Regions from separate parts of the Polycladomyces abyssicola genome, predicted to be linked through region 1. Evidence: riboswitches for the same ligand, from Rfam matches in the RefSeq annotation. Region 1 holds a riboswitch; each other region holds the start of a gene.
What was found. Region 1 has a riboswitch for cobalamin ahead of KI215_RS02275 (ABC transporter substrate-binding protein). Riboswitches for the same ligand answer to the same signal wherever they lie in the genome.
Positions count from the first base shown of each region.

Region 1 (8,071 bases):
AGGCATGGCGTCTCCAAACGATCGTCACGTTACGCCGTATCGGCATGCCGGTCAATGAGATCAAAAAAGTGCTGGCGGAGGTGGACCGCGGCCACGAACATGTCGTCACCCGCTACTTGGAACTGCAACGGGCCGCTACATTTACCGAGTGGGTCCGACTCAAACATCAATTGGAGATCATCGAGCGGATGATTCAAAACGGGGAACAAAACCATGCCCCTTCTTGGGACGATTGGTACCGTCTCACACGCCATTGGCAAGAGCAGGAACAATGGCGGTTAAAGTGGCGAGACCGATGGGCATTCGATCGACAGACGGAATCGTTTGACCAGCGCGTGGAGAAAAATGATCCGCTGGACCTGTATGCAGAGTACGATAACGCCTTGCAAACGCTGACCGAGTGGATCGATGCCCGACCGGGAGAAACCGGCTTGGACCTGGGAGCGGGAACGGGCAATCTGTCCGGACGGTTTCTCGCAAACGGAATTCGGATGGCCGCCGTGGATCAGTCGGCGGAAATGCTGCGACGCTGCCGCAAGAAATTTCCCCAAATGACGACCAAACTGGGCAATTTTTTGGCCATCCCCTTCCCCGATCATGCTTTCGACTTTGTCGTCACCAGCTTCGCATTTCATCACTTGCTCGAAGAACAAAAACCTTTGGCACTGGAGGAGATGCGCCGGGTTTTGCGCCCGGGCGGGAGGGTCGGTATTGTCGATTGGATGATTGAGAGCGACGAGACGTTTCACGCTTGGAAAGAGAAGATCCGCCGGGCGGGCAGAACGGACGTGCTGAAGGAGATGGCATCCGAATACTATGTTCGCCTGGATTGGCTGTGCCAATGGTGGATATCACGGGGATATGACGTTCAATTTCGCTCGTTGACACCCATGTTGCACGTTTGGGTGGCAAGACAGCGCGATGAAAAGGACACCTGATCATCAAGGAGGAATTGCCTGTGCATCCCGAACAAATGGACCGGCTGTACCAGCTACCCGGTTTTTACTGGGGAATGGAACCGAACCGATTGGCTTACAGTCTACTTGAAACCCTTCCATCCTTGCAGGGGAAAACCGTTGTGGATCTGGGTTGCGGAGAAGGGAGGGATGCGGTCTATTTCGCCAAAAATGGGCTGAATGTAATGGCAGTCGATCTATCTCAAACGGGATTGAAAAAAGCGAAACACTGGGCGGAAACGGAAGGAGTGTCCCTTACTACCGTTCAAGCGGATTTGTTATCCTATCGTATGGATACGATGGTGGATGCCGTCTATTCGATCGGAGTCCTTCACTATCTTCCACCGGAGATTCGACCCAACACGTTTGGTCACTACAAAGCGATGACCCGCTCAGGCGGGATTCACGCATTCAACGTCTTCGTGGAAAAACCGTATATCCCTGTGCCGCCCGATTACGCAGAAAATGAATATTTCTACCGAACCGGTGAGCTTTTGCAATATTATTGGGATTGGGAAATTATTTCGTTTGCGGAGTTCGTATTTGACTGCAACTCCAGCGGCATTCCGCACCGACATGCGGTCAATGTGATGTTGGCGCGAAAAATCTAGCGGAGAAGGAAACCGCCGCCCTCATCAGGCGGCGGGTATGCTCAGCTCACCCAATTTTCCTCAAACTGCTCTTCCTTGAAGCCCACCGTGACCCGTTCGCCGTCGGTGACGATCGGCCGTTTGATCAACATGCCGTCACTGGCGAGCAAATCCAGCTTTTCATCATCGCTCATCGTTTTCAACTTTTCCTTCAGATTGAGCTCCCGGTATTTTTGTCCGCTCGTATTGAAAAATTTCTGCACGGGCAGGCCGCTTTTGCGGACGAGCTCTTCCAGCTCCGCACGGCTGGGCGGATTCTCGACGATATGCTGCTCTTCAAACGGAACTCCCCGCTCCTCCAGAAACTTTTTTGCCTTGCGACAGGTGCCGCAACGGGGGTACCAGTACATTTTCAACTTCGCCATCTGAAACCCTCCCCACAGATTGTCCGTTACCAGTATACCCAACTTGGCGGAACCAGGCGTGTTCGATACCCTTCCTTCGAGGGTATGTCTGTACATCGTTTTCCCGGCTCGCTCCACCTGCGCCCTGCATGGAAGAAGATGATGACCGCTCCGACCCGGTCAGCGCAGGTCGCGGGCAAAGTACACTTCGCTTTGAAGAAATTGCCCGCGTTTTAATTCTGCGCTTTCCGAGTCTTCGCTCAGTCAGGGCTTGGTCAGTCGCCCGCCTGGGAAACCATTGCTCCCTTACGGAATGCCCAGACACACCTCAAGCCCACCCCTTGTTTTGCCGAACACCTTTTCACCCTTAACGAAACACTTGTCCGCCCCGTTTGTACTCTACATCGGACACTCCATCCCTCACGTTGGCCGCACGGGCGATGGCGAAGAAAAAGTCGGAAAGGCGGTTCAAATAACGGCGTACCTCGTCGTTGGTCTCCTGCTCTCGGCACAGCGTCACCACGCGGCGCTCGGCCCGACGTGCCAATACGCGACACAGATGAAGCGCTGCGGATACTGGCGATCCACCGGGCAGGATAAACCGTTGAATTTCCGGAGTTTCCGCCATGTAGCGATCAATCCATTCCTCCAAACGGTTCACCAGGTCGGCCGTCAATTTGTACTGCCGCTTTTTTCCCACCTGCGCCAAATCACCGCCGGCATCGAACAGTTCGTGCTGAATCTCAGTCAAATCGCGAATCATGTCTGCGTGTTTCTCCGGGTTCATTCGGGCGATCGCCTCACCGACAAACGCATTCAACTCATCAATCGTACCGTACGCTTCGACGCGGATGTCGTCCTTGTCGACCCGTCCGCCGATAACACCGGTTTTTCCTTCATCCCCGGTACGGGTATAGATGCGCATCATCTTCACTCCTTCATGAAGCGGATATCGAAGCGGTTCACCGTTCAGACAAATGCATCGGACATGAAAACCGGATCTACCATTGGTTGCCGAGAATCAAGGTGACCATTTTATGGAGCGGAAACAGAAAGCGGCTGTCCGCAAGACGTGGTTACAAATCCTTTCTCCTCCGACTGCAGCAATACCTGCGGCACGCCGGCGGACGGATGGCGTACCATCACCGGATCGATGCCGTACGCATCGCGGATCACTGACGCCTGGATCACCTGTTCCGGTGTCCCCTCCCGAATCACCCGACCATTTTTCAGCAACAATAACCGGTCACAGAATTGCGCCGCCAAATTCAAATCATGTAACACGATCACGACGGACAACCCATCTTTCCGTTTCCACCGCACAATCCGGTCGAGCATGCTCAACTGATGCCGTACATCCAGATAGGTCGTGGGCTCATCCAGCAACAACAACCGGGGCTGTTGCGCCATCGCCTGTGCAATCGCCACCCGTTGCCGCTCACCGCCGCTCAATACCGCGACGGGTCGCCACCGGTGCGAAAGCAGATCCGTATCGGCCAAAATTTCCTCCACCAATGCGCGATCCCGTTCCGTTATCCACGGCCACCAACCCTGGTGAGGATGACGGCCCATCATCACCACTTCTTCCACGGTGAAATCAAGCGGGGGCAACCCTTCCTGGGGTAGCAGAGCGATCCGGCGCGCCCGCTCCCTGACCGGCCAATCCGCGATCGGACGGTCTTCCCACATCACGGTACCCGTATCGGGGCGTTCCTCACCGGACAACAGCCGAAGTAAAGTGGTTTTGCCTGAGCCATTGGGACCGATGATACCTACCATCTCACCAGGGCCGACATTCAAACTGACTTCGGACAGCACACTGCGTTCGCCATAGTGTTTGCCCACCTTTCGGGCTGCTAACATGACGATCCCTCCCCTCTGCGGGAACGGAGATGGTTTCTCAACAACCATGCGAAAAACGGTGCGCCGACAAACGCAGTCACCACCCCGATCGGTAATTCACGAGGCGCCAACATCACTCGGGCCAACAGATCGGCACCCGTCAGAAAGACCCCACCTGCCAACAAGGACAACGGAATCAACCAACGATGATCGGGACCGCACAATATGCGCATCACATGTGGAACGACCAACCCGACAAACCCGATTGTCCCTGATACGGACACGGCTGCGGCGGTAACAAGTGATGCCGTCACCAACAACAGTCCGCGCACCATCCCGACGGACACGCCGAGATGCCCCGCTGCCCGATCGCCCAACGCAAACAGGTTTAACTCCCGGCTAAACCACCAGCACACCACGGTACCGATGGCCAGAAACGGACCCACCACGGCAACGTGTTCCCATTCCCGCAGGGCGAAACTTCCCATCAGCCAGCTCTGGATCTGTTGCAGTTGTTCTTCGGACAACGCGATGCAAAACGTGAGTACCGCACCGAAAAACGCCTGTACGACTACACCGGACAGGATGAGTGTCTCCGGCCGCATCTGCGAACCGACCCTGGCCAATTGCAACACGGCCAGCAATGCCACCATTGCACCGATAAATGCGAAGACAGGTACGTTCCAGCCACCCAGCCAGGCCGCTCCCCACCCGGTCAACAGTGCAATGACCGCCCCGAGGGCCGCTCCGGAAGAGACGCCGAGAATGTACGGATCGGCCAACGGGTTACGCAACAACGCCTGATAGACGACACCCGCCATGGCAAGCGATGCTCCGACCAGTACGGACAGCAAAACCCGCGGTAACCGAATGGATCGCACAATCGTCTCGACAGACGTGTCGCCCGGCGGTTGAATCATCGAACCGACTCCGGGCAACACCCGCCCCAGAATCCGCCATACATCCGCCAGCGGGATCGGCGTACTGCCGACGGATACGGCTACGGCCACCGTCAACGTCAGCAGTCCCGCCAGACCCGCCAACCAATATACTTTTTTGCTCCGCATCATGTTTCCCTTACTGTTTCGCACTAAACACTTGCGGATACAACGCTTGCGCGATCTGTTTCAGCCCTTGCGTCACCCGCGGTCCGGGCCGGTTGACCAAATCCGGGTTGACCGTGACAATCCGTTTTTGCTTCACAGCGTTGATCCCAGCCCATCCGGAGCGGGAGGCGATTTGTGACACCACTTTATTTCCGCCGGTGTCATAGGTGGCGATGATCACGTCCGGATTCCATTTCACGACCTGCTCCGCCGACACTTGAGGCCATCCTTTTTGGCTTGCGGCCACGTTGTTCCCTCCGGCCAAACGAATCAGCTCGTCCATAAAGGTACCCGAACCGGCAGTAAACAGTGTCGGGTCCAGCTCAATCCACACTTTAACCCGCTTGTCGGCCGGGATGGAAGCCACTTTTTGTGTCACATGGTTTTTCTCCTGTTCCATCTTTGCGATTACCTGACGAGCCTTGTCCATGGCCCCCGTCGCTTTGCCCACCAAGAGAATCGAATCTTCTACACCTTTAAGGCTTTGTCCGTCCACCACCAGCACCGTTAACCCCAGTTTCCGCAATTGGCCGATCGTATCCTGGCCGTTTATCGGGTTGGCCAGCACCAGATCGGGCTTCAGCGACACTACTTTTTCCACATTAATCTTCAAATCTCCCACTTTTTCCTTCTTCGCCGCACCCGCCGGATAATTGTCCAGAGATGAAACGCCAACGATCTTTTTGTCCAGACCCAATGAAAACGCGATTTCCGTGGTGCTGGGGACCAATGAAACGATGCGCTGGGGTTCCCGCTTGATCGTTACGCTCTGCCCGGATGCATCCTTGAGGGTAACCGGGTAAGCACCCTGTTTTCCGTCATGATCCGCGTGCGGTTGGGGCGACTGAGAGCAGCCCGCCACCCCCATCGTCATTACCAACAACAACGTCAACAACCAACCAAACCATTTCTTCATCCAGTCTCTCTCCTTCCCTTCACAACATAAAAAAACCCCGCCTCCATCGAGGTCAGGGAAATCCTCTCGCGCATACCGCATGCTGGAAAACGCGCACGCGAGTGTTGCGCTCCTCCTCACACCCCGAAGGAGAATCGCAAGTGACCGCGAAAAGGCAGGTCTCCTGGCTCGTGGATCACCGCATTCGGCCGCGCCTTCCCATCCCCTTGGGGACAGTGGCATCGTGCGACCGCGCTCCCCACTCACAGTGGCGGGACCGCGCCGGATTTGCACCGGTCTTCCCTTTTCACCTTTATCCCTTTTGGATAAAGGACCTTTTCGCCTATTCACTTGTCGGTTTGCAATCTACCCGAATTTTAACACTTTGTCGGATTTCTGACCATCCCCTTTGTTTAGAGAACGGTCGTCACGGGAAAGAGGAAAACGACAGCTTTGATGCGAAATCAAGTTTGTCAGGGCGTGTATCATCATTCTGTAACTGAGGCACATGTTTTTTTCATGGCGACTTACCAAGCCCCGACAAAGCGAAGACCCGGAAAGCGCAGAATTTAATCGCGAGCAAATTCCTCCATGCGAAGCGTACTTTGCCCACATCTGGCTCTCACTGGGTCGGAACGGCCGTGATCTGCTTCCTTGCAGGTGCAGGTGGACCGAGTCGGGAAAAGAATGTGGTCAGTGTTTGCCAGAAACGCCCTGGGAACCCGATCACGGAAAGGAGGGTGCAGGCGCAATTCTACCATTTGCGCCGCAATAGATGGAACATCAGACCTTCACATGGGATTTGGGAAAGGAAAACCGCATCATCCGTGGAGACGTTTATGCCGCAACGACCAAGTCGCCGCTCCCGGTTGTCATTATGTGCCACGGTTTTAAGGGATTCAAAAACTGGGGCTTTTTCCCGCATGCTGCCCGTGTACTGGCAGACCGGGGGTTTGCCGTCATCACCTTCAATTTCTCCATGAACGGAGTGGGTGAAAATCTGGAAGAATTCGATGAACTGGACAAGTTCGCTCGTAATACGTATTCCCGTGAACAGGAGGACTTGGCATACCTCCTGGATCGGCTGTTACAGGGAAATGTGCCTTTGCGTGAAGCAATGGACACTGATAAAATCGCCCTGGTCGGGCACAGTCGCGGCGGAGGGAACAGCCTGATCTTCGCGATGGATCATCCGGAGATCGGGGCTGTCGTGTTGTGGAACAGCGTTGCCCGTGTCGACCTGTTCTCCGATGACCTGAAACGGGAAATCCGCGAAAAAGGCGTTGCCACCATCCTCAACGCCCGCACAGGTCAAGAGATGCCGATTCACCGTGAGGTGTTGGACGATCTGGAACGCAACCGTGAGCGGTTCGACATCCTGAACCGACTCCCGTCTTTCGAACGCCCCCTGCTGATTTTGCACGGGAGTGACGACCGCTCCGTACCACTCGCCGCGGCCAAGCAACTCTCCAGCGCAGCCGCTAACGCCCGTTTGGTCATCATCGAAGGAGCGGATCACACTTTTGGTTGTGTCCACCCGTTCCGCGGTCCAACCCCTTACCTGGACCAAGCCTTGGATGAGACTGCACGCTTTTTGCATCAGACTTGGAGTGAATCGCAGTGAGGAGAGCACAGCGAAAGGGCCGGCTACATTGCCGGCCCTTTCGCTCAAGGGGGTCAAACTTGTATCCAATTGAAAAAAGTGTATTGCAAGGGGGGCTTGCGTTAAATTACAGGACGCTGTTTGAAACTAGCCGTTGGTTTCAATCACGTTCGCCGATGTCGCATTTATATTATATACTCTTTTCCAACAAAGTGGAATGATCTATCCAAAAAATTGTTTCGAGTTTTTTAAGTTCCACTGAAACCCTCAGTGATGAAAGTGATTTCTCGTCGGTGAAGATTGTATTTTAATACAAAGGAGTGTTTTTTTCTCATTCAATGGTTTTATCCATCAGTCATACTTTTGTATTATCGTGCTTCGATCTTTTTTCACTCCCGTTTGGAGACTCGTAGGAATTTTGCCTCCCTTTTCAACAAAAAAACACGCCTGGGGCGTGTCGTCCATCCATGTTATGATCTCCACTCTCTCACACTGCCAACGTCACCTTGTAGCCCGTATGTTTTCGCATATGAAACACACCATGATCCAACAGCAGATATTGTGCCTTGATTCCCACCAAGCGGCCTGTGATCTCTTCCTGCTTGTCCAATCCTAGCGATTTCATCTTTTCCGGCCGGTCCAATTGGGGATAAGTGAACCGGTACATCTGTGTCT
Region 1 covers NZ_AP024601.1:441,909-449,979, reverse strand. The annotation lists gene KI215_RS02305 (MerR family transcriptional regulator) at 1-938, shown strand, start outside; gene KI215_RS02300 (SAM-dependent methyltransferase) at 959-1,567, shown strand; gene KI215_RS02295 (arsenate reductase family protein) at 1,609-1,971, opposite strand; gene KI215_RS02290 (cob(I)yrinic acid a,c-diamide adenosyltransferase) at 2,318-2,875, opposite strand; gene KI215_RS02285 (heme ABC transporter ATP-binding protein) at 2,986-3,813, opposite strand; gene KI215_RS02280 (FecCD family ABC transporter permease) at 3,807-4,862, opposite strand; gene KI215_RS02275 (ABC transporter substrate-binding protein) at 4,870-5,814, opposite strand; cobalamin riboswitch at 5,951-6,147, opposite strand; gene KI215_RS02270 (alpha/beta hydrolase family protein) at 6,569-7,417, shown strand; gene KI215_RS02265 (DUF2797 domain-containing protein) at 7,884-8,071, opposite strand, start outside.

Region 2 (8,071 bases), 1.2 Mb from region 1:
GTGCGACGGCGATCATCCAAGCATTGCGCACCCCGTATCGACTCACTTCCTCCCGCAGTGTTTGCCAACGCTCTCCGGTGTAACCGCACCGGTCAAAGAACGCGCCTGTCTGCCACTCGCTTCCTTCAAATGCCGGATACGCTCCTTTTTCCTTGGCCAGTTCCATCGAGGCCCGGATCGTCTGATAAGCGATCTCCTCAAACGACCGATCCGCTTCGGCCAGATGTTCTTCCGATTCCCAATCGATCCCTTTCTGTGCCAAGTATTGATGGTATCCGCTCGTACCCAATCCGACGGCCCGGTACTTGCGGTTGGTCACTTCCGCCTGTTTTACCGGATACAGGTTGAGATCGATCACATTGTCCAACATGCGCATCTGGACCGGGATGATACGCGCCAAATCCGCCAGGTCTGTGATCCGTCCCAAATTGATAGACGACAGGTTACAGACGACGAAGTCCCCCGGTTTTTGCTTAGTGACGATGACACCGTCCTCCAACTCCTCACTGATCAGCTCGGTCGGGGACATGTTTTGGCAAATCTCCGTGCACAAGTTGGAAGAATAGATCATTCCCTTGTGTTTGTTGGGATTGAGTCGGTTGACCGTATCGCGGAAGAACAGAAACGGTGTCCCGGTTTCATAGGCGCTCACCATGATACGCTTCATCACTTCAATCGCCGGGATTTCCTTACGGCTCAGTTCAGGATGGTTGACACACGCCTCATACCGCCGTTCAAACTCATCTCCCCAGGAGTCTTCCAGGCTGAACCCCATCACTTCACGCACTTCGTGCGGGTCGAACAGGTACCACATACCCCGTTCTTTCACCCGACGCATAAACAGGTCGGGAATGCATACGCCGGGAAAGATGTCGTGCGCTTTTAACCGGTCGTCCCCGTTGTTGGTTTTCAGGTTCAAAAAGTCCAGGATGTCCGCGTGCCACACGTCCAAATAGATGGCGAACGCCCCTTTACGCACACCCAGTTGATCCACCGCCACGGCAGTATTGTTGAAATTGCGCACCCAGGGGATAACACCGCCGGAAGCGCCTTTGTGCCCGCGAATTTTGGACCCTTTGGAGCGAACTTTTCCCAGATAAATGCCCACACCGCCGCCGTGTTTGGACACCTGGGCGGTGGCGGTGTTGGTATTGTAAATAGACCACAGCGTATCGTCCACGGTATCGATGAAACAGGAAGAGAGCTGGTGCAACGGCCGCCCCGCATTGCTCATCGTCGGTGTCGCCACCGTTACTTCCAACCGGGACAACACATCGTACATCCGTTTGGCCCACGTCAACCGGTCTTTCTCTTTCATCGCCAGATGCATCGCGATCACCATAAACCGCTCCTGCGGCAACTCCATCACCGCACCGTCATAATCCCGCACGAGATACCTGTCCGCCAAAATCTTCAATCCGATGTAATGAAACAACCGGTCTCGCTCCGGACGAATTGAGGCTTCCAGCTCACGGATTTCCGTCTCGGTGTAGTGTTCCATCAGATAAGAACCGTACAACCCTTTCGCCGTCAACTTTTGGAGCAGGTCGTAAAAATCGCCATATGCCCGCTGTTTACGGTCATATCCCCGGTTGTGCGCCGCCGCACGATACAATTCCTCTGCCAGCAAACGGGCGGCGACAAACTGCCAGCCCGGTTGTTCTACGCTGGTTTGTTCCACCGCCGTTTGCGCCAAAGTGCGCAGGATCTCCCGCTCCGACATCCCTTCCCGCAGCTACGCTCGGGCAACGACGATCAGTGATTGGGCATCGAGATCCCCCGTCTCTAGGCACACCGAGCGAACGAGCGACTCCCAGTCCAATTCTTTCTTCATCTCTACTTGTACCATCTACAAGCACCCTCTCCATTTCAGATGCGGATAAAATAAAAACACTTCCCTAACAAGGGAAGTGTTTGATGGGACACCAATCCAGCCGTGAACACAAAAACGGCACGACCCGCACAAGCCGATCACACCGATCGCGACACGCGGCACATCAAACACCTCCCTATCCTCGTAGGTCAACGGTGTTGTCGGAAAAGGCAGGTCTCCTGGCTCATGGATCATCGCATGGGGGGCTGCTGGTGGATGTCTCGAAAACAGGTTGATGCCGGGAATCTTGTTTCCCACTCGCTCCTGTTTCGCTACATCCCCCGGCCCCCTGATGGCCGTGTCTTCCCGTCTTTCGATAGTGACAAACGGCCCGGCTCCCCATTCACAGTGGCGGGACCGCGCCGGATTTTCACCGGCTTCCCTCTTCGGGAGTGGACAAACCACTCCACCTTTTCCCACGGTATGTCGTTGTCCAAAAGTAGGTTCATTGTATCTTATCGGTTTTCCCATTGTCTAACTTCTTTATCTGCCAAAAACAGACGAAAAATGAATGACGGGGGATCTATTCAAACACCATACCTTGTATGAGTCTTTTATGATCAATACTACAACTTGTGTTTTCTATTTCCAGCAATCATCTCGATCTCCTTCACCATGCCCCGAATGCATCTAGTTACTGGAAGGTCAAGAAAAAAAGCCCCCTTAGGGGACCAGCATGTCGACCGAATCACGCGTAAACTGATAGTCACTTCTCAAGCCATACCTCCAATCCGATCGTATCCTCTTGAATCTTGCATGTCTGAAATTTACTCTTTGATACCAACTGCCTAAACTCCTCTTTCGTATAAGCCCGTTTGATGAGCATCAATCGAAATATCCATTTTGTCAGGAGGTATTGAAATCCTGTCAAACCCAACTCCTCTTCTATGTGTTTGTCCACTGCTTCCGGGGAAACATCTCCCCGTAAATCGATGATCACAGCTTTTCCGCCGTCCTTCAACACTCGATTCATCTCGTCAAGGGCAGCGACGGGCTGTGAAAAGTTTTTAAAGGCCGCTCGACAGACGATAAAATCAAATGTTTGATCATCAAAGGGCATTCGGGCAGCATCCCCTTGACGAAAGTCAATTTCCACACCCGCTTCTTTGGCTTTCTCCCGCGCAATTTCCACAAACTTTTTACTGATGTCCAAACCGGTTATTTTGTAATTACCGAGTTTTGCAAGTTCGATCGACAAGTATCCCGGGCCAGAGGCAAGCTCAAGAACAGCGGCTTCTTCCGGGACACATGCAGCCACCTTTTCCGCATCTTTTTTGTATTCCTCAATGTTGTTCTGAGTACTTTTCGCGTACCACGTGGCAATGGGACCGTCCATTCCAATTCCCTTATAACCCTTTTGGGCTTTTTTGGACATATCACTTCCTCCATATAAAAAAGGAGTGGACTTATTCCCCAGTGTCAATCTCTGTATCAGAGGCGATGAACTGGCGAAGCCACTCTTCGCTCCAAGTAATCCGTTCGGGGATAAGCAAAGGTAATAGGGAGATCGCTGCAGGAAATTCTGGGAACTCCTGGGCCGGTGTTGAAAGCATATCCCGCAACCAATCCCGAGCGATTTGTAACCCTTTCTCGGTCAGTTCGTGACTTGCCCCACACGGCTAAAGCCGTGGGCTTCTCGCTTCATCTGGCGTGGCAACCCACATCCATCCACGATGGCTTCGTCCAAGCCTAGTGAGTTTAGTTTATCGAGATTTCGATCGCAAAGTAGTTTTAAGTGTTTTCGCACTTTTCTACATAATTGTACCAAAATTCTGTCGGACTTGCAAGAGGGCTTAAGCCCTCCCTCGTCCGACGCTCGCTTTCATCCCAAACCTGAAGGGCTGGGTTTTCCCGCTCGCTCTTTATAAGAGCACACGTACAGCTAGAGCTAAAGGTGAGCCTTGAAACGTTGGTGACATAGTCACTATTTTACTAATGCCCTCTGTCGATACTGCCTGGGGAGGTGGAGGATGTGCCATTCTAGACTACGTCCGATACAAACATTTATTGATAGCCCAATACCATATCGGCGAAGGGCTGTGAAACTGGAAAGGACAATTGCGCTATGTAATGTTTCTCATAATTAAAGAGACAATTTCCGCCGTTGACGGTCTCCTCTTATCCCTGTCCAGCCCTCTTCATGATGCATATTATTGAAATACACCGAAAGAAATTTCAGGGGAGAGGGTTTCTTGATCGCGTTTGCTTATTTGCCGGTCGTACTGTATGTGGGGTTGGAATGGTTACGGAAACCGCCAGTAAAGGAAATACGCCATTATTGTCTATCCACTTACATTCTAGGGTTGGCGCTTTTTTTGTTGGTGGTTGCACCTACCGCGATCTACTTTATGGACCCGAAGCCGACAATAGGAAATCCATGGTTTGTTTTTGGGATCATGATCGGTTTGTCGGGTGTCTGGATCAGAGCTTCCGCCATGCACACCTTGGGTAGATTTTTCAGTCGTTTCATCGGGATTCAACAGGGACATCACTTGGTGCAATGTGGATGGTACCGATACATTCGCCATCCGGGTTATTTGGGGACGATGTTGGTTTTTTTGGGATTTGCCATATCCACATTGTCAATAACGGCGGTGATAGCCAATCTGATAGTGTACTTGGCCGCGTATTCCTACCGTGTGAGCGTGGAGGAACAGATGCTGGAGAACCAATTCGGGGAGGCGTACCGGCGGTATCGGGAATCTTCCTGGCTCTTGATTCCGTTTGTGTTTTAAGTCGAAGCTATTTTTAAAAACGGATGATGTTTTTGAGATTGATGATGTCAATCCTCGAATTTAGGCACTTTTCTCCATCACCGGAGTATCGTCTTGCTCCACACGGCTCAATTACCTGAGTCTCTCCCTTTGTTCGCCATGGGCTTCTCGCTTCATCTGGCGTGGCAACCCACATCATCCGCGATGGCTTAATCCTAGAAAAGTGTTAGTTCTAATAGCTCGTATCTCGGTCCAGGAACGTATCCCATCGCTCGAAGCTGGATATTTCTTGCGGCATTGACATCTCTGTTAGTCACATATCCGCATGAGCAACGATGAGTACGTTCTTTTAAGGTCTTCTTTACGATCTGACCGCATTCCAAGCAAACTTGCGACGTGTTGCGGGGATCAACTGCTTCACTTGCTTACCGGTCTACTCCTTGTAAGCCGTCAATTAAACCAGCATCCTCCAGCCTGTGTCGACAATGCTCTTGGCAAGGCGGTGATTTTTCACCATTCCCCGGATGTTCAAGTCTTGAAAGGCGATCAGATCATAGTTGTCCACCAAATATCAGCTGATTTTGTGAGTAGCGTCTTTTCTCTGATTGGCTTGCAGGCTCTACCTCCACCTTATATGTGAAGCAAGCGTAGTACTTGCCGTTTTTTCGCTTGATGGAGCAAGTTTTGCTCTTTCCTTCGATCTGGCGGTGCAGTTTGATTCTCACATCGCCGATTTTGGAGAGTTTCAGATACTTTCCCATCCAGTTTGTATCCAGTTTGAGGATAGGTGAAGCTGTTATATGGGTACTTACCTTGAAATCGAGGGGAGCCCGGTTTTTCCCCGCGGTCGAGACGACGGAAAAACGCTTGAAATGCTTTGTCCAACCGCTTGGCTACGTCTTGGAAAACCTGATAATGGATTTTTATACAAAAAATGTAGGATGCGGGAGGGCTGAAACCCTCCCGTATCCGACACTCGCTATCATACCAACCCTGATTCCCGCTCGCTCTTAATAAAACACGCGAATCATTTCTATCTCGCCCGCACAGGACACTGCGTAGTCGGACAACGTGGCGGGGACGATTACGGCGTCTCCGCGACTCAGTGGCATGTCACCGTCAGGCCAGTGCAGAGTACCTTGCCCGTTCGTCACAATCACGATGTCCGGATTGCCCTTGCGCCCATGCTCCAAGGAGTGTCGTCCAGACTGCAAGTTCCACTTGTCAATGGTGAAGTATGGGCAGGAGACCAAGCGAGACCCTCGCATGCCATTTGCAGCAGTAATTTCCTGTGCCGCTGGGAAGGGAGTAGGCTGCGGACCATACAGCAGGACGTCGGCTGCTTTTTCTACGTGCAACTCACGGCTCCGTCCGTGTTCATCCACGCGATCCCAATCGTAGACGCGGTACGTCACGTCGGAGGTTTGCTGGATCTCGAGCACCATCGTACCGGCCAACAGCGCGTGCAACGTCCGCGACGGTACGAACACCAGCCGCCCCGGCGAGATCGGCACGTACTCAAGATACGGCTTTACGCGCTTCTCTTCGACAGCCTGCATATACTCTTGGCGCGACTTGAACTGATGACCGTAGATGACGCGCCCATCATCCGGGCAATCCAGCACGTACCACGCCTCGGTCTTACCGAAATCCGACTCCACCCTGCGAGCGTACTCGTCGTCCGGATGCACTTGAACGGAAAGATCTTGTGCTGCCTCGATAAATTTAATGAGGAGCGGGAACCGCGGTTGCGGGCTGTCGCCAAGATATGCTTCCGGGTGCTCCCGCACCAAGTCGTTCAACGTCTTCCCTTTGAACGCCCCCTGTTCAACGACGCTCGTGCCATGCGGATGGCTGGAAACCACCCAGTATTCGCCAATCGGTTGGTCGGTGTCGGTGTCGAACCAAGATTTCAGCGAGTGTCCACCCCAGATCCGCGGCACGGCGATGGGGGTGAATTTGACAGGTTCATATTTGTTCATCAGATTCACCTACCATCATGCCCGATCCAAGGTTGTCCACTGTGCATGCCGGCGGCATTACCACGGGATGGTGGAGGTGATGCCGCTGGCCCGCACGACGTCCTCTACTTCACGCTTAATCTCCTCCAGGCTCTCGGCGCTGTCCGCTTCGGCCCGTAACACAAGAATGGGTTGCGTGTTCGAACTGCGCACCAACGCCCACCCGGACGGGAACTGGATACGCGCTCCGTCCACGTCGACGATCGGGTACCGCTTCGCAAAGTGCTCTTTCACCCGCTCGATTACCAACGACTTTTGCGATTCCTCACAGGTTACGCGCGTCTCCGGTGTCGCGTGGTACTGCGGAACGTCTGCAAACATAGCGGAGAGTGGCCGCGTGTCCCGAGACAGGATCCGCAAAAGCCGCCCTGCTGCATACAACGCATCGTCAAAGCCGTAGAACTCATCGTTGAAGAACAGATGCCCCGACATTTCCCCTGCAAACGGCGCGTTGGTCCTGCGCAGAGTGGCCTTGATGTGCGAGTGACCCGTACGGTGGAACTGGGGCTTTCCGCCGAGCCGCTTGATTTCTTCGACCAGCGCCTGCGAACATTTGACTTCGACGAATGCATCACATCCCGGATATTTGGGCAGAATTTCCCGCCAGTAAAGAATCATCAACTGGTCTCCCCAGCGGATGCTGCCCGTCTCGTCCACCACGCCGAGGCGGTCGCCATCGCCGTCAAATGCAATCCCGAGGTCCGCCCCTGTCTCCTTGACCATCCGGATGAGGTCCTTGAGGTTGTTTGGATCGACGGGGTCTGGATGGTGGTTCGGGAACGTCGGGTCCGACGTGCAGTACAGGGGCACGACTTCACATCCCCAACGCTTCAGTGCCTCCGGCGCGAACGAAGACGCGGTACCGTTACCGCAGTCTACGACCACTTTCAACTTGCGGTCGCCCAATTGGATCTTTTGTTGCAACATGTCGAGGTACGGGGTGCGAATGTCAACCGCTTTCGTCGGAACGTCCTGCCGAATGACCGGTTTGGCGCCGGTTTCTTCAGCTATAGCCACCATTTCCTTGTACAGGCTTTTGACAGATTCGCCGAACAGGGTCGTCTTGTTCTGCGCCACTTTGAATCCGTTCTCGTTGGGAGGGTTGTGGCTCGCCGTGACCATGATGCCGGACGGGACATCGAGGTGTTCAAGGCTGAAGTAGAAGATTGGCGAGGTAACTTCCCCGATGTCCAGCACTTCACACTGTTCGTCACTCAGCCCCGCGGCAACCGCACGGGCAAGCGCGGGCGAGCTCTGCCGGTTGTCACGGCCGACGACCACCGTTCGTTGGCCAGCCGCGCGCACCCGGCGGGCAAACGCCCGACCCAACCAGTAGGCGAATGACTCGTGGATTTCTTCGCCGACGATTCCCCGGATGTCATACTCCCGAAATACATGCGAAGCAATCGCGTTATCCTTATTCGTCAGCACACTCATCGTCATCCCCCTCCTTGGTTTGATGG
Region 2 covers NZ_AP024601.1:2,465,084-2,473,154, forward strand. The annotation lists gene KI215_RS12415 (ribonucleoside-diphosphate reductase subunit alpha) at 1-1,723, opposite strand, end outside; cobalamin riboswitch at 2,026-2,302, opposite strand; gene KI215_RS12420 (class I SAM-dependent methyltransferase) at 2,580-3,248, opposite strand; gene KI215_RS12425 (methyltransferase family protein) at 4,066-4,608, shown strand; partial or broken gene KI215_RS16360 (zinc ribbon domain-containing protein) at 4,803-4,994, opposite strand; gene KI215_RS12435 (type I phosphomannose isomerase catalytic subunit) at 5,598-6,569, opposite strand; gene KI215_RS12440 (phosphomannomutase/phosphoglucomutase) at 6,627-8,045, opposite strand; gene KI215_RS12445 (glycosyl transferase) at 8,026-8,071, opposite strand, start outside.
Region 2: another riboswitch for cobalamin. It lies ahead of KI215_RS12415 (ribonucleoside-diphosphate reductase subunit alpha); the one in region 1 lies ahead of KI215_RS02275 (ABC transporter substrate-binding protein).

Region 3 (8,071 bases), 140 kb from region 1:
GGATGAGTTCCGATTCCCTGATACCGGCGTGCATCAATTTGGCAAATGAGAATGGGCAGACTTTGTCCTGTACACCATGGAAAATTGCGGTTGGTACATTGATTTTAGAAAAATCTCTCCCTAAATCCTCATCTCGAAGGGAAACTGCACACATCGCCGATGCATGGCCAGACGCCTCTATTCCCAATCCGTGGAACCAGTTTTTGAAACTCTCCGTTACATAACGTGCGAAAAATATGTCCCCAACGCCATCCAGCATTTTGGGGCGATCGGTATAGGTAGCGACCATTAGCTTACTCCATGACCGTTCCCAACGTTTCATTTCCTCTTTTGTTAGTCCATACGGTATTCCGGGGCGTCTGGTGAAGCCCGCAGCTCCTATGAGGGCTAGTTTAGAGACTTTATGCCCTGCATGCCGAGCCATGTACCGGATGGCAATAGCTCCTCCCATCGAATGTGCAGCAAAGGTGACATCCTCTAACTGTAGAGTATCAATCACGATACGGACATCATCTGCCAATCGGTTGTACGAATATCCTTCCCAGGGACGATCCGACTTCCCGAATCCGCGCAAATCAATCCCAATACAACGATAGCCCATTTTGGGGAGTTGGTTGAATTGATATTCAAACATTTTATGGTTAAGCGGCCATCCGTGTATAAAAAGGATTGGTTTTCCATGCCCAGGATCGCAATCCTCGACGAAGATATTTACGTTTCGTTCAACTGGAATGTAGTAACCCATCTGTACCCCTCCTAAACTCGAGAGAAGGGTGGCCAAAATCCGGGCGACTTTGAGCGTGAGCATTACAAATCTTGTCGATATCTCTGTAATCCTTATCGCCCCGCACATCTTCCATCATATGCTCGAAGTTTACCGAAAAGAATCCAAGGTAATACCGGAATCACGGTAGATCATTCTCCAGGACACAGTTCCTGAAAACGAAAAACCACCCACAATGAGGGTGGTTTTTCCGTTGGGATTATGACGTCTTCTGCCCCGTCACCGCCACGGTAGGCACGCCCTGTAAGGTGTCCTTCACTGGGCAGACCCGCTCTACGTGTTCGATCAATGCTTGGACTTTTTCCGGGTCGGACGGGGAGTCAATTTGAATATGGTAGCGGACTTCCAGGAAGCCAGGGCGGACATCGGCTTTTTCCATGAAACCGTCGGGATCCAAATCGCCCTCCACATGCACTTGGCTTCCTTTCAGTTCTACTCCGTGCTGTTTGGCAAACAGAGAGACCAGCACATTAATGCATCCGCCCAGGGCAGCCAGGATGAGTTCCACCGGATTGGGCCCTTGATCCGTTCCGCCTAAAGCCGGGGGCTCGTCGATGATCACCTGTTTGCCGTTGATCTCAGCCACCGAGCGCACTCCCTCACCGGACCATTTTACATCAGACACAAAAGTAATCTTAGGCATGAAATCAAACCTCCCAACGGATAAATTAGTATAAGAATAATCCATTAATTCCGATTTGACAAGTATGAATTATGATAAAAAGTGTGATTGAAAAAATACACCCTGACAAAGCCGAAGGGTGGTAGATTGTGGGAGGGTTATTCCTGATGACAAAAACTCCGAGTTGCGATTCTCTTTTTCATTCGATACAATAAATAGAGATTTTGATCGAGATTTTGACAATTGCATATTGAAAGGGAAAAGGTGGAGTGGTTCGTCCACTCCCGAAGAGGGAAGCCGGTGAAAATCCGGCGCGGTCCCGCCACTGTGAATGGGGAGCGATGCCGCGGTCACTGTCGCCAGTGTGCGATGGGAAGGCCCGGTATGGTTTCGCGATGATCCATGAGCCAGGAGACCTGCCTTTTCCAACAACACCGTTGACCTACGAGGATAGGGAGGTGTTTGATGACGCCGCATGCCGTCAAATTGGTGTCGATTGGCCTGGCATAGGCCGTGAGTCTTCTTGTGTACTTGTATGTGGATACGTGATCATCAAACACTTCTCATAACGGGAAGTGTTTTTATTTTTTCAGTATTTGGGGATGGAAGGGTTAAGGTCACAATTTTGAATGAATATTCTGTAAGGAGAGAAAAGATGGAAAACGTATCTCTTCTCATACTGGTATTTACTTTAGGTCTTCGTCACGGTTTGGATGCTGATCATTTAGCTTGTATTGATGGTTTGGCTCGCTACAATTGGCGTAAAGGAAGTTCGATTGCGCGTTGGGTCGGTACCTTATTCTCCTTTGGACACGGTTTAGTAGTAGCCAGTATTGGGATTATTCTAGGAAACATCAGTCAGAACTTTCGGTTACCGGATTACGTCGACCTGTTTGTGACATGGTTTTCTATTTTGTCCCTATTCCTGATTGGAACATTAAACATCAATAATCTGTTAAAGACGCGATTAGGGAATCAGGACGAATATCGACCTCAAGGTATCAAAGGAAAACTCATTCCGAAAAAATTACAGGAAACAAGCAACCCACTTCTCATTATATTGATTGGAGGACTGTTTGCTTTAGCATCAGAGACCGTTAGTCAAGCGTCCGTCTGGGTGTTGGCAGCGAACAACAACGCGAACTATATGCCTTACATCTTGGGAATCACATTTATGATGGGGATGATGATCACAGATACCATTGATTCTTTGATTACCAATAAAATACTTCGCCAATCCAGTAAACTTGGGCAATCTGCCTCCAGAGTGATGGGTTGGATCATTGTGTTTTTAGCATATGGAGTCTCTTTCTACGAAGCCTTTACATTCTTTAACCCTTGGGCAGAATTGGATTTTGAAGTGGTGGGGATCATCATTTTTTTGCTCTTCCTTTTCATTTTTGCATGGGTATCCTATCGAACAAGAGTTGATCGTCCTTTTGTAGGGTTACATGTATCAGGTGAAGAAAACAGCAACTCATGGAGAAAGTGATGGCCTAGACGAAAAACGTATATGTGGAGGTTGCACGTTGATAACTACAGAAGCCAACACCAAAAACTCCGAGTTGCTATTCTCTTTTTCATTCGATACAATAAAGAGAGATTTTGATCGAGATTTTGACAATTGCATATTGAAAGGGAAAAGGTGGAGTGGTTCGCCCACTCCCGAAGAGGGAAGCCGGTGAAAATCCGGCGCGGTCCCGCCACTGTGAATGGGGAGCGATACTGCGGTCACTGTCGCCAGTGTGCGATGGGAAGGCCCTGTATGGTTTCGCGATGATCCATGAGCCAGGAGACCTGCCTTTTCCAACAACACCGTTGACCTACGAGGATAGGGAGGTGTTTAGATCGGGCTGGACGACTGTCCGCTGAATGAAAGCAGCCCGCCTGGGGAATCGTGTACCTTTTTCAGGCCCTCGGACGGGAGTCGCTGCATTTAGCTAGGTTAAGGGATAACAACTGCGCGATTTAAGCACTTCCATTTTGGAAGTGCTTTTATTTTTTTTGGTATAGTAGGCAGTTTATGATTCGTGTCGTGGCGGAGCATTTTTCTGGGGCACTCTTATGGGATGCGAGGCAATTGAGATGGGGGTTGTAGGTTGGAAGCGGACAGGTTTTCCAAATGGGTGACATCTCACGTTCCAAATCACTCATGGATCAGATGATGAGGGCGATTTGGCAGCAGATGCTGGAGCCGATCTGTCATGCCGTCCCATGTGGAAAAAGCGGTGGCGTGGATTCGTCCGTTTTACGAACGACATGGATCGTCGGTGCCGATGTGTTCCGGCAAACGCAACACGGAGAGGGAACAACCATCCATCACGGCAAGATAGGAGGAAGCGGAAATGAGTGAGAAAGGCCGCGGCAAGTTGTACGTGGTGGGCTTCGGTCCGGGTCATTTCGACCACATGACGCACCGGGCGCGGGAAGCACTCAGCGACAGCGATGTGATCGTCGGGTACAACACCTATGTCGACATCATCCGGGATTTGTTGGACAATCAGGAGATCGTGCAAACCGGCATGACGGAAGAAGTCAGTCGGGCACAGACGGCGGTCGAGCTGGCCGAGAGCGGAAAAAAGGTGGCCGTGATTTCCAGCGGAGATGCAGGCGTGTACGGCATGGCCGGACTGGTGTACGAGGTGTTGGTGGAAAAAGGAAGGCATCGGGGCGAAGGTGTGGAAGTGGAGGTGATCCCCGGGGTATCAGCAATCAATTCCTGCGCGGCACTTTTGGGGTCGCCCGTGATGCACGATGCTTGCATGATCAGTCTGAGTGACCATCTCACCCCCTGGGAAACGATCGCCCGCCGGATTGAAGCGGCCGCAGCAGCCGATTTTGTCATCGCTTTGTACAACCCCAAAAGTGGACGGCGTACCCGCCAGATCGTGGAGACTCAACGCATCCTGCTCCAGTATCGGTCACCGGACACACCTGTCGGATTGGTGAAAAGCGCCTATCGGGAACGGCAACACGTGGTGATCACGAAGCTGGGTGAGATGCTGGGACATGAGATTGGCATGTTGACTACGGTGTTGATCGGCAATTCCACCACTTTTGTTCATCACGGTTTGATGATCACACCGCGCGGCTATCAGCGAAAATATACGCTTACCCAAAAGGAACAGGCCTTGAAGCCACATGAACGCCTGCGGACGGACACCGAGCCGTGGTCTCTCAACGCGCAAACAGAGCAATTGGACAAACCCCGAACCAAAGAGGCGAAACATCCGGTTGCATGGGCCGAGGAAGCGTTGGCACTTCTTCAGGTCGCAGGCAAGGTTCCTGTCACCGGTACTCCTCCCACTGCGGTGCCCAATGTCACCCCGGTTTTGGAAGTGGCCGTCTCTTCCGGCGTCGCCGAAAAAAAGTGGACGCCGAACCAAATGGCTGCACTGGCATCGCTGGCGGGAGACAAAGGGGAGATCACGTATACACCCGATCATCAAATGATCCTGCGGATCCCGACCGATGATCCCGACTCAGTGGTTCGTCGCCTGACGGATGCGGGATGGTCGGTTCACCCCGTCGGCGATGTGGTGCAGGTAAAAGCATGCGATTTTTGCGATGGCGATAAAGGTGAGTCGATTCCCCACGCCGAGGAGTTGACTCGCCGGTTGGGCGGGATGAACATCCCCAAGGAATTGAAAATCGGCTTCAACGGCTGTGCGATGGCCTGCTATGGTGCGGTGACGGAAGATATCGGGATTGTCTACCGACGCGGCACGTACGATTTGTTTCTGGGCGGTAAAAGGATCGGCCGCAATGCCCATCCCGCCCAGCGGGTGGCGGAAGGACTCTCACCGGAAGAGATGTTGGTGGCGGTGGAAAACGTCGTGCGGGAATATGCGGAAAAAGGGCACCCCAACGAGCGTTTCCACAAATTTTTCAAACGTGTCCAAGAGGTGAACGGGTTCCGGTACCGGGAACAACCTCAACCGGTAGCGGTGGATACCGTCTGCGGGGACTGAAACGAGGAGGAAAAACCGATGGAAGCTTGTTTGTTTGTGGGTCACGGCAGTCGAGACCCGGAAGGGAACGCCCAGTTGCTGGACTTTACGTCGCGAGTGGGACGGTTCCTCTCTTTTCCCATCGTGGAGACGTGTTTTCTGGAACTCACCGAACCGGACATTCCCGAAGGCATCCGCCGCTGTGTGGAAAAAGGGGCCAAACGGATTACAGTGGTCCCCATCATGCTCCTGTTTGCGGGGCATGCCAAGGTACATATCCCGTTCCCGATCCGGGAAGCCGCCCGACGGTATCCCGATGTCACGTTCACATACGGGCGGCCGGTTGGGGTGGATCAATCGGTGGTGTCCATATTGGAACGGCGTGTCCGATCTGTCACCGATCTGCCGCAAGACCGAAACGAAAGCGACACGGCTGTGCTGGTCGTGGGCCGGGGATCAAGCGATGCGGAGGCCAACAGCGATTTGTTCAAAATCGCGCGGCTGTTGTGGGAGCGCTTGCCAGTGCGGTGGGTGGAAACGGCATTTGTCGGGGTCACGGATCCCGGATGGGAAGAGGGAGTGGAGCGATGTGTCCGGCTGGGGGCCAAAAACATCATCATTCTGCCCTATCTGCTGTTTACCGGAGTGCTCATCAAACGGATGAACGGCCGCTTGGACGACCTTCGTAAACGGTATGCAGGTGTTCATTTGAGTATGACTGACTATCTCGGGCTGGATGACGGATTGGTCGGCGTGATGATGAACCGGCTGTTGGAAGCCGCCGGAGGTCAGGGATTGGATTGGGAGCAGTTGGTGTCGGTCGCTGAGGCTAACGGTCATCATTTGCATCACCATAATCATGACCATCACCATCACCCTCATGAGTCGGCTGTTGACCAACCATCGTGAAGGTGGTCTTTCAGCCTAACGATCCAGTGCTTGGATGAGAGAAGGATTGTCGTTTTCCGGCGAGCGACCGTTGAGCTTTGCGAAAGAGGAGAGAGGGACTCACCCGAAGCAACTGGACGAAACAGAGAAGAGCATAATGCACCTGGTATCGTAGACGCTACACGGAATCCACTTACAGGACGGGAGGGGAGAGGATGATCCTGTTTTTGGCCGGTACCAGTGATGCGCGGGCGTTGGCTGTTCGCATCCGGCAAGCGGGACATCCACTGCTGGCGACGGTGGTTACCGAAAATGCCGCCAAAAGTTTGCGGGATGCTGATTTACAGGTGCGGGTAGGAAGACTGACAGCAGAGGAGATGGCCGCACTGATCCGGGAAAAACATGCATACGGCGTCGTGGATGCCAGTCATCCCTTTGCCGAAGAAGCCTCCCGCAACGCGATGGAGGCGGCCCAAACCGCGGGTGTGCCCTATGTTCGCTACGAACGGCCGTCGTGGGTATATGACGATCATCCACGCCTGACAGTTGTCGATTCGTATGAGGCGGCGGCGGAAGAGGCCGCTCGGTTGAAAGGGGTCGTCATGTTGACGACCGGAAGTAAGACACTGGACGTGTTTGCCAAACGGCTGCTGCATGAACCCGGTGTACATCTGGTGGCGCGGATGTTGCCACGCAAGGAAAACATGGAGAAATGTGCCGCACTCGGGATCGAGCAAAAACAGATCGTGGCCATGCAAGGGCCGTTCGGACCCGAGTTGAACAGGGCGTTGTACCGCCATTTCGGTGTTGATGTGGTTGTGACCAAGGAGAGCGGAAAAGTGGGGGCGGTGGACGAAAAGGTGACGACGGCGTTGGAGATGGGATTGCATGTGATTCTCATCTCCCGCCCTCGTCTGGATTACGGTACCGTTTATGCCGAACCGGACAAGATCATCCGACACATACAGCAATGGAAGGGAGAGGACAACCGTGACACCACGGGAGTTTCAGCCGGTCACCACACGTCCTGAGGAGATCGAACAACTCAGTTTTCGCATGATCACCGAGGAGTTGGGCAAACACCCGTTTACGGACGAACAATTTCCCGTCGTCCAGCGGGTGATTCACGCTTCGGCAGATTTCGAGTTGGGACGGAGCCTGATGTTTCACCCCGATGCCATCCGAGCCGGGATCGAGGCAATTCGTGCAGGCAAGCCGGTGGTGGCAGACGTTCAGATGGTGCAGGTGGGGATCAGTAAACCAAGGATCCAGCGGTTCGGCGGTGACGTACGGGTGTACATCTCTGACCCGGATGTGGCGGCGGAAGCGAAACGATTGGGAACGACGCGGGCGATCGTGTCGATGAGAAAAGCCGTGCGTGAAGCGGAAGGCGGCATTTTCGCGATCGGCAATGCCCCGACAGCCCTCTTGGAGCTGATCCGGCTGGTTCGGACGGGAGAGGCGAAGCCCGGCCTGATCGTCGGCGTTCCCGTCGGTTTCGTGTCAGCCGCCGAATCCAAAGAAGAGCTGACCAAACTGGACGTACCGTTCATCACCAACCGGGGCAGAAAAGGAGGAAGTCCGACAGCCGTCGCGATTGTCAACGCATTGTCGTTGATGGCGGAACGGCAGAAGTGAGGGAGCGGTCATGAAACAGGCGTCGGAAGCGACCGATCAACGGGAGATGCGGTACGGATATACGACCGGATCGTGTGCGACCGCCGCGGCAAAAGCCGCACTGACGGCGCTCATCACCGGACGGGTTCCGGATCAAGTGACCATCACATTGCCGGTCGGACAAACGGCCGTTTTTATCGTGGAAAACGG
Region 3 covers NZ_AP024601.1:304,276-312,346, forward strand. The annotation lists gene KI215_RS01620 (alpha/beta fold hydrolase) at 1-745, opposite strand, end outside; gene KI215_RS01625 (OsmC family protein) at 984-1,427, opposite strand; cobalamin riboswitch at 1,652-1,844, shown strand; gene KI215_RS01630 (HoxN/HupN/NixA family nickel/cobalt transporter) at 2,062-2,898, shown strand; cobalamin riboswitch at 3,033-3,225, shown strand; gene KI215_RS01635 (hypothetical protein) at 3,529-3,759, shown strand; gene cobJ (precorrin-3B C(17)-methyltransferase) at 3,752-5,377, shown strand; gene KI215_RS01645 (sirohydrochlorin chelatase) at 5,396-6,265, shown strand; gene cobK (precorrin-6A reductase) at 6,460-7,275, shown strand; gene KI215_RS01655 (precorrin-8X methylmutase) at 7,235-7,882, shown strand; partial or broken gene KI215_RS01660 (cobalt-precorrin-5B (C(1))-methyltransferase) at 7,893-8,071, shown strand, end outside.
Region 3: another riboswitch for cobalamin. It lies ahead of KI215_RS01630 (HoxN/HupN/NixA family nickel/cobalt transporter); the one in region 1 lies ahead of KI215_RS02275 (ABC transporter substrate-binding protein).